2 regions of the Pseudomonas sp. MH9.2 genome follow, and region 1 is predicted to be linked to the other one. Evidence: predicted binding sites of a transcription regulator. Region 1 holds the regulator's gene; the other holds the start of a gene.
The links. Region 1 encodes FliA, which starts transcription of late flagellar genes. Its sites were predicted from a motif close to CTAAAGTTTNNNNNNNNNNNGCCGNTAA; they were not measured.
Positions count from the first base shown of each region.

Region 2: the regulator FliA is predicted to act here: its motif matches at 2,022-2,049, upstream of RHM55_RS03335 (methyl-accepting chemotaxis protein).

Region 1 covers NZ_CP133784.1:1,184,992-1,188,408, reverse strand. Annotated here, with positions in the region: gene flhF (flagellar biosynthesis protein FlhF) at 1-426, shown strand, start outside; gene fleN (flagellar synthesis regulator FleN) at 538-1,371, shown strand; gene fliA (RNA polymerase sigma factor FliA) at 1,368-2,108, shown strand; gene RHM55_RS05430 (chemotaxis response regulator CheY) at 2,372-2,746, shown strand; gene RHM55_RS05425 (protein phosphatase CheZ) at 2,766-3,417, shown strand, end outside.
Region 2 covers NZ_CP133784.1:738,562-741,978, forward strand. Annotated here, with positions in the region: gene RHM55_RS03325 (transglycosylase SLT domain-containing protein) at 1-945, opposite strand, end outside; gene RHM55_RS03330 (TatD family hydrolase) at 1,137-1,970, shown strand; gene RHM55_RS03335 (methyl-accepting chemotaxis protein) at 2,092-3,417, shown strand, end outside.

The sequences.
Region 1 (3,417 bases):
CGCGTGGTCTTGATCGACACCGCCGGCCTGCAGGCAAGCGATCCAGCACTGCGCCTGCAACTGGAAAGCCTCGCAGGTCGTGGTATCAAGGCGCGTAATTATCTGGTGCTGGCAACAACCAGCCAGAAACAGGTTCTGACCGCGGCATACCACAGCTACAAACGTTGCGGTCTAGCCGGCTGCATTCTCACCAAACTGGATGAAACCGCCAGCTTGGGTGAAGTGTTAAGCCTGGCAATCAGTCATGAATTACCGGTGGCCTATCTGACGGATGGGCCACGGATACCGGATGATTTGCACTTGCCGCGCCGGCACCAATTGGTGAGTCGAGCGGTCAGTGTGCAAATGCAGGAAGAGCCGAGCGAGGAAGCTATGGCGGATATGTTCGCGGATCTTTATCACAGCCCGAACAAAAGGGTTGGGTAAAGCAAGACACTGGAATGTACCTACATCATGGTCTGCCTTGCTTTGTTCTCTCAACGAACTTGCAGTCAGTAATGTGGCCTCGGTCTAAGCAACACAAGGTAAAGAAATAACATGGGCAGCATGCATCCCGTACAGGTTATCGCGGTGACCGGTGGCAAAGGTGGCGTCGGCAAGACCAACGTGTCAGTGAACTTATCACTGGCTCTGGCTGAGCTCGGTCGGCGCGTCATGCTGCTGGATGCCGACCTGGGTCTGGCTAATGTCGATGTGTTACTCGGCTTGACCCCCAAACGCACCCTCGCCGACGTTATCGAAGGACGCTGCGAGCTTCGCGATGTGCTGCTTCAGGGGCCGGGCGGGATTCGTATCGTGCCGGCTGCGTCCGGCACCCAAAGCATGGTTCACCTGACGGCAGCACAACATGCCGGTCTGATCCAGGCCTTCAGCGACATCGGCGATAACCTCGATGTACTGGTGATCGACACGGCTGCGGGCATCGGTGAATCGGTCGTCAGCTTCGTGCGCGCGGCCCAGGAAGTATTGCTGGTGGTGTGTGATGAGCCGACCTCGATCACCGATGCTTACGCGCTGATCAAACTGCTCAACCGCGATTACGGGATGAACCGCTTCCGGGTGCTTGCCAACATGGCACAAAGCCCTCAGGAAGGCCGCAATCTGTTCGCCAAGTTGACCAAGGTCACTGACCGCTTCCTGGATGTCGCCCTACAATACGTCGGCGCCGTGCCTTATGACGAATGCGTACGTAAAGCCGTGCAGAAGCAGCGCGCCGTATATGAAGCGTTCCCGCGTTCCAAGTGCTCCCTAGCGTTCAAAGCTATCGCACAGAAAGTTGACACTTGGCCGTTGCCGGCCAACCCGCGCGGGCATCTGGAATTTTTCGTTGAGCGGCTCGTACATCCAGCGAGTGCAGGACCGGTGCTATGACAGCCAGCGGCTATCGCATGTACAGCAAGGTGTCAAAAGACTCCCAGTACGAGCTGATCGAGCGTTATGCGCCGCTGGTTAAACGCATTGCTTATCACCTGCTGGCGCGGTTGCCAGCCAGTGTGCAGGTCGAAGACCTGATCCAGGCTGGCATGATTGGTTTGTTGGAAGTCTCGACTAAATACGACGCCACCAAGGGTGCGAGTTTCGAGACCTATGCCGGGATTCGTATTCGTGGCGCCATGCTCGATGAGGTGCGCAAGGGTGATTGGGCCCCGCGTTCTGTGCATCGCAATACACGCATGGTCAGTGACGCAATTCGGGCAATTGAAGCTAAAACCGGTCGTGACGCTAAAGATCACGAGGTTGCGGCCGAACTCCAATTGAGTCTCGATGATTATTACGGGATTTTGAATGACACCTTGGGCAGTCGGCTATTCAGTTTCGACGATCTGTTGCAGGACGGCGAACATGAAGGGCTGCACGAGGATGGCGCAAGCGCTCACCTTGAGCCGTCGCGCGATCTGGAAGATGAACGCTTCCAGGCTGCGTTAGCAGATGCGATAGCCAATTTGCCAGAGCGCGAGCGACTGGTATTGGCGCTGTACTACGACGAGGAGCTGAACCTTAAGGAAATTGGTGAGGTATTGGGGGTCAGCGAGTCGCGGGTCAGCCAGTTACACAGCCAGTGCGCAGCTCGTTTGCGAGGGCGTTTGGGGGAATGGCGAGCGCGTTGACAGGCAGTGCGTGGCCCTTGGTGGTTTCGCGCTATCTGCAGGCTGGCTGTGCAAAGCGTTGCGTGCGAAGAAAATAGGACTAGGCAGGAGCCGGTCAGTCAGGGTCCTGTAAGACCTGCTGTGCCCGTTTCCCGACCTGTTGATTTACCAAGCTCGTCGTCGTTTTCGTGCAGCCGTTGTGTGCTGCGCCGGTTTTTGATTGAACAGCGTATTCAGGTGCTGAATGCGTTAAAGACTGCTTGGAGGTCGAATTGAACAAGAACATGAAAATCCTCATCGTTGATGACTTCTCAACGATGCGGCGGATCATAAAAAACCTGTTGCGTGACTTGGGGTTTACCAATACGGCTGAGGCGGATGACGGGGTTACCGCGCTGCCGATGCTGCAAAGCGGGAGCTTCGATTTTTTGGTGACTGACTGGAACATGCCTGGCATGTCCGGCATCGATCTGTTACGCCATGTGCGTGCAGATGAACGCCTCAAGCATCTACCGGTGTTGATGGTAACGGCTGAAGCCAAGCGTGATCAGATCATCGAAGCTGCTCAGGCCGGTGTGAACGGTTACGTGGTCAAGCCCTTCACGGCTCAAGTGCTGAAAGAAAAGATCGAAAAGATCTTCGAGCGCGTCAATAGCTGATGTTTGCCGCGAGGGCTCTATGGAGCACACAGATTCGTCATCGGGCGACTTTGAGTCGACCCTGAAAAAACACGCACACGAGTTGGTCGATAGCCTTGAAAAGGGCCGGTTCGGCGACGCTGCGCAACTGATCAATGAGCTTAATAAGGCCCGCGACAGCGGCCTGTATCAGGAAGTCGGCAAACTTACTCGCGAACTGCACAGTGCCATCGTCAATTTTCAGATTGACCCGAACACGCCGCAAGCCGAGGAAGTCTCGCAGATCAATGATGCTACCGAGCGGCTGTCCTATGTGGTCAGGCTGACCGAGGCAGCGGCCAACCGCACGATGGATCTGGTGGAGCTCAGTACACCGCTGGTGGGTGGGCTTGGCACTGAGGCTGCTGCTTTGAGTGTCGATTGGGGACGCTTCATGCGTCGCGAAATCGGCGCCGAAGAATTTCGTGAGCTGGCTCGGCGTGTCGATGGTTTTTTGACGCGCAGCGAAAAGGAAACCCGGGAAGTGTCGGGCCACCTCAACGATATTTTGCTGGCTCAGGATTATCAGGACCTTACCGGTCAGGTCATCAAGCGCGTGACCCAGTTGGTCACGGAAGTCGAAAGCAACCTGCTCAAACTGGTACTGATGGCCAGTCAGGTCGATCGTTTTGCCGGGATCGAACATGACCATC
Region 2 (3,417 bases), 450 kb from region 1:
CTGCTCATCTGCCGTGCGCTGCAGGATCGGCCGCAGTTTTTCCAACCGCTGACGGTCGTCGCGAGCCAAAGGATTGTGCACCTGATACAGACGTTGGTAGGCCCGTTTAAACGCCGCATCCTGATCCGCCGGAACACGGTAGGTCTTGAGAAAGCGATCAATACTTGCACGCAACATTGATGCGTCGCGGCGCACGTACCAGTTCATGTCACCACGGGTGCTCAAGACCAACGTCCGATCCACTCGCAGCTTGGGCAGGACCTTGGCCCAGCGCTCGGCAATCGGCTGTTCGACAACCGTCAGGTGAAAGATTCCGGCCTGGACCATTTCCAGGACATCTTCAACGGCGAGGCTGGGATCAACCCATTCGATCTTGACCGGCGGCAGTTTGCGCAATGCCAGCTTCTGGTTGAGCTGGTGGACCGCCTCGTCGGCCGCGCTGCCGGTGGGCAGTGTCAGCGTGTGTCCGGACAGCTGCTCGACGTGCTTGAAACCGCGCTCCCCCTTGATACCGACCACGATCAGCGGCACATGACTGACAATCGGGTCACTGGCATCGATATTCCGTGCAGCGCTGGTGTTGAGCAGCTCTCCCGGCGCGACCAGATCGCCTTCACCGCGTTGCAATGCCGCGAGCAATTGATCCTTGGATTTGGGGATGATTTGCAGCGTGAGTTGTTGCCCGTCACGCGAATGGCCATTGAGGTATTGCTCGAAGGCGTGCAACCGGTGATATTCGCCCCCGATCGCCTCGCCCTGGACTTCACCGGAGCTGTTACGACTCTGATTGACCAGCACCCGCAGCACCTTACTGCTACGGATAGCCGCCAGATCGCGTACCTGGCTTTTGTGCACCACCACAGGCGGCCCGGCAAGTCGCGCAGCCGCAGGAAATGGCAGCAACGCCAACAAACAAAGCACGATCAACAATGAGGGTCGCGTCATCCGTTCTCCAGGGGAATGCGTGCCAAAAAAGAAGCCGCAAAAAGTCCAAAGCCTGTGATATCTGCGGAGTGACGGCGAACCGCAGTGGTGAAAACACTTCAATATTTTTTTATAACCAGCTGTATTAACTGGATTTTTTTATATCGGCAAAGCTCTGATATTCTCATCAGCCTTAGGCCTGAGGTAGTACCATGCAACTCATCGACATCGGCGTCAATCTGACTAACTCAAGCTTCGCCAATAAACAGCAGGCCGTACTCGATCGCGCCTACCAATCCGGCGTATGCCAACTGGTGTTGACCGGGACCAGTGTCGAGAGCAGCGAGCAGGCTCTTGAGCTCTGTCAACAATTGGACGAAACGGCGCAACGGTTGTTCTCCACGGCGGGGATTCACCCGCATGCAGCGAGCGATTGGACCTCCGATACCGAGCGCCAGTTGCGTGCGTTGCTCAAAGAAGATCGAGTGCGGGCCGTCGGCGAGTGCGGACTGGATTTCAACCGCGATTTCTCGCCGCGTCCACAGCAGGAAAAAGTCCTCGAAGAACATCTGGCCTTGGCCGTAGAGCTGCAATTGCCGGTATTCCTGCATGAACGCGATGCCAACCAGCGCTTGCTGGAGATCCTCCGCGACTATCGCGACCGCCTGCCTGCTGCCGTGGTGCACTGCTTCACGGGTGAGCAACGTGCGCTGTTCAGCTATCTGGACCTGGACCTGCACATCGGCATCACTGGCTGGATTTGCGATGAACGACGCGGCACTCATCTGCACCCATTGGTCCGGGAAATCCCCCGTGGCCGGTTGATGCTGGAAAGCGATGCCCCTTACCTGCTCCCGCGCAGCCTGCGACCCAAACCGAAAAGTGGACGCAACGAACCCGCCTACTTGCCTGAAGTACTGCGTGAAGTTGCGTTGCATCGGGGCGAAAGCCTGGAAGACCTTTCCGCCCATACCACCGCGTGCGCCCGCACCTTTTTTGCCTTGCCGACATGGATAGAACCGGACAGCGTCGAAGCTGACCGATAGCCCCGGGCCTACTAAGCCCTAGTATTTGCTTGACCCATATCAAATGATCGTCTAAAGATTGGCGGCACAATGCTGGCACCTTGCCTACATTCATTTCCGCGAATCAAAAAGAAGACCTCTCATGGGCGCCTGGCTTAGCAACATTTCTTTGAAGTACAAGTTCTGGGCCGTGAACGCGGTCGCTTTTATCACCACGCTGATGTTGGTGCAGTACGCCTTGCAGCTTGAGCAACAAGCCCGGGTGGAGGATGCGCAAGGTTCAGCCCAGGCCCAGGCTCACCTGCTCAGTGCCTGGCCTGGCACTCAAGCACTGCCCTCCGGCGCCAATCTGCTGGTCTATACCCAGGGTCAAGCGCCCAGCGTGAAAGGGCAACCATTGCCTGAGTTGAGCAATGCCAACGGCTGGGTCGAGTTAAGCCATCAGCCGCTGATAGGCGACGATCCACTGATCGGTGCTCAGGTGGTCACGCGACCCGATGGTCAGAAGCTCGCGGTGCTGGCCTTCGCACCGAGTCTGATGCAAGTACTGGCAGATCGCTTCGCCCAGTACGCCATCGCTGTGTTCATCCTGACACTGGCCATGCTGGGGGCCTCACAGTTGCTGATCCGCTTTCTGCTCAGCCACCTCAACACCCTCAAGGACGTGATGCTGCACGTAGAAAAAAGCGGCGATCTGTCTGCTCGCGTGCCCCTGATCGGCGAAGATGAAGTGGGCCAGATGGCCAAGGCATTCAATGCCATGCAAGCCGGCTACCAACGCGTGGTCAATACCGTTGCCCAGACTGCGGCACGGCTTGACATAGGTGCGGGACGTCTGGCGGCAGGCATGAGCGAGGTACGCCACGGCATGCTCGGTCAGCAGAGCGAGACTGACCAGGTTGCAACAGCGATCAACGAAATGACCGCCACAGTGTTTCATATCTCTCAACACGCCAATGCTACCCGGGACCAGTCGCAGGCCGCCGATACACTGGCTGGCAGCGGTAGAGAAGTGGTCAATCGTGTACAGCTGTCAATCGCCGGGCTCTCCAGCGGGGTGCAGCAGACCGCAGAGATGATCCAGCAACTGGCTCAGGACAGTCAGAAAATCAACGGTGTGGTTAACGTCATCCACAGCATCGCCGAACAAACCAACCTGCTGGCCCTCAACGCAGCCATCGAAGCCGCGCGTGCCGGCGAGATGGGCCGTGGATTTGCGGTAGTCGCCGACGAAGTCCGTAACCTCGCCAAACGGGTGCAGACCTCGACGGATGAAATCACCAGCATGGTCTCCGCCTTACAGGCTGGCACCCGTGACGCGGTGGACTTTATGCAAGAAAGCTCGTTCAAGGCTGATGACTGCGTGCAACAGGCGAAGGAAGCCGGGGAAGCGCTAGAAGCTATCACCGGCGCGGTTGCACAAATGCGCGAAAGCAATACCCAGATCGCCGTGGCAGCCCAGCAGCAA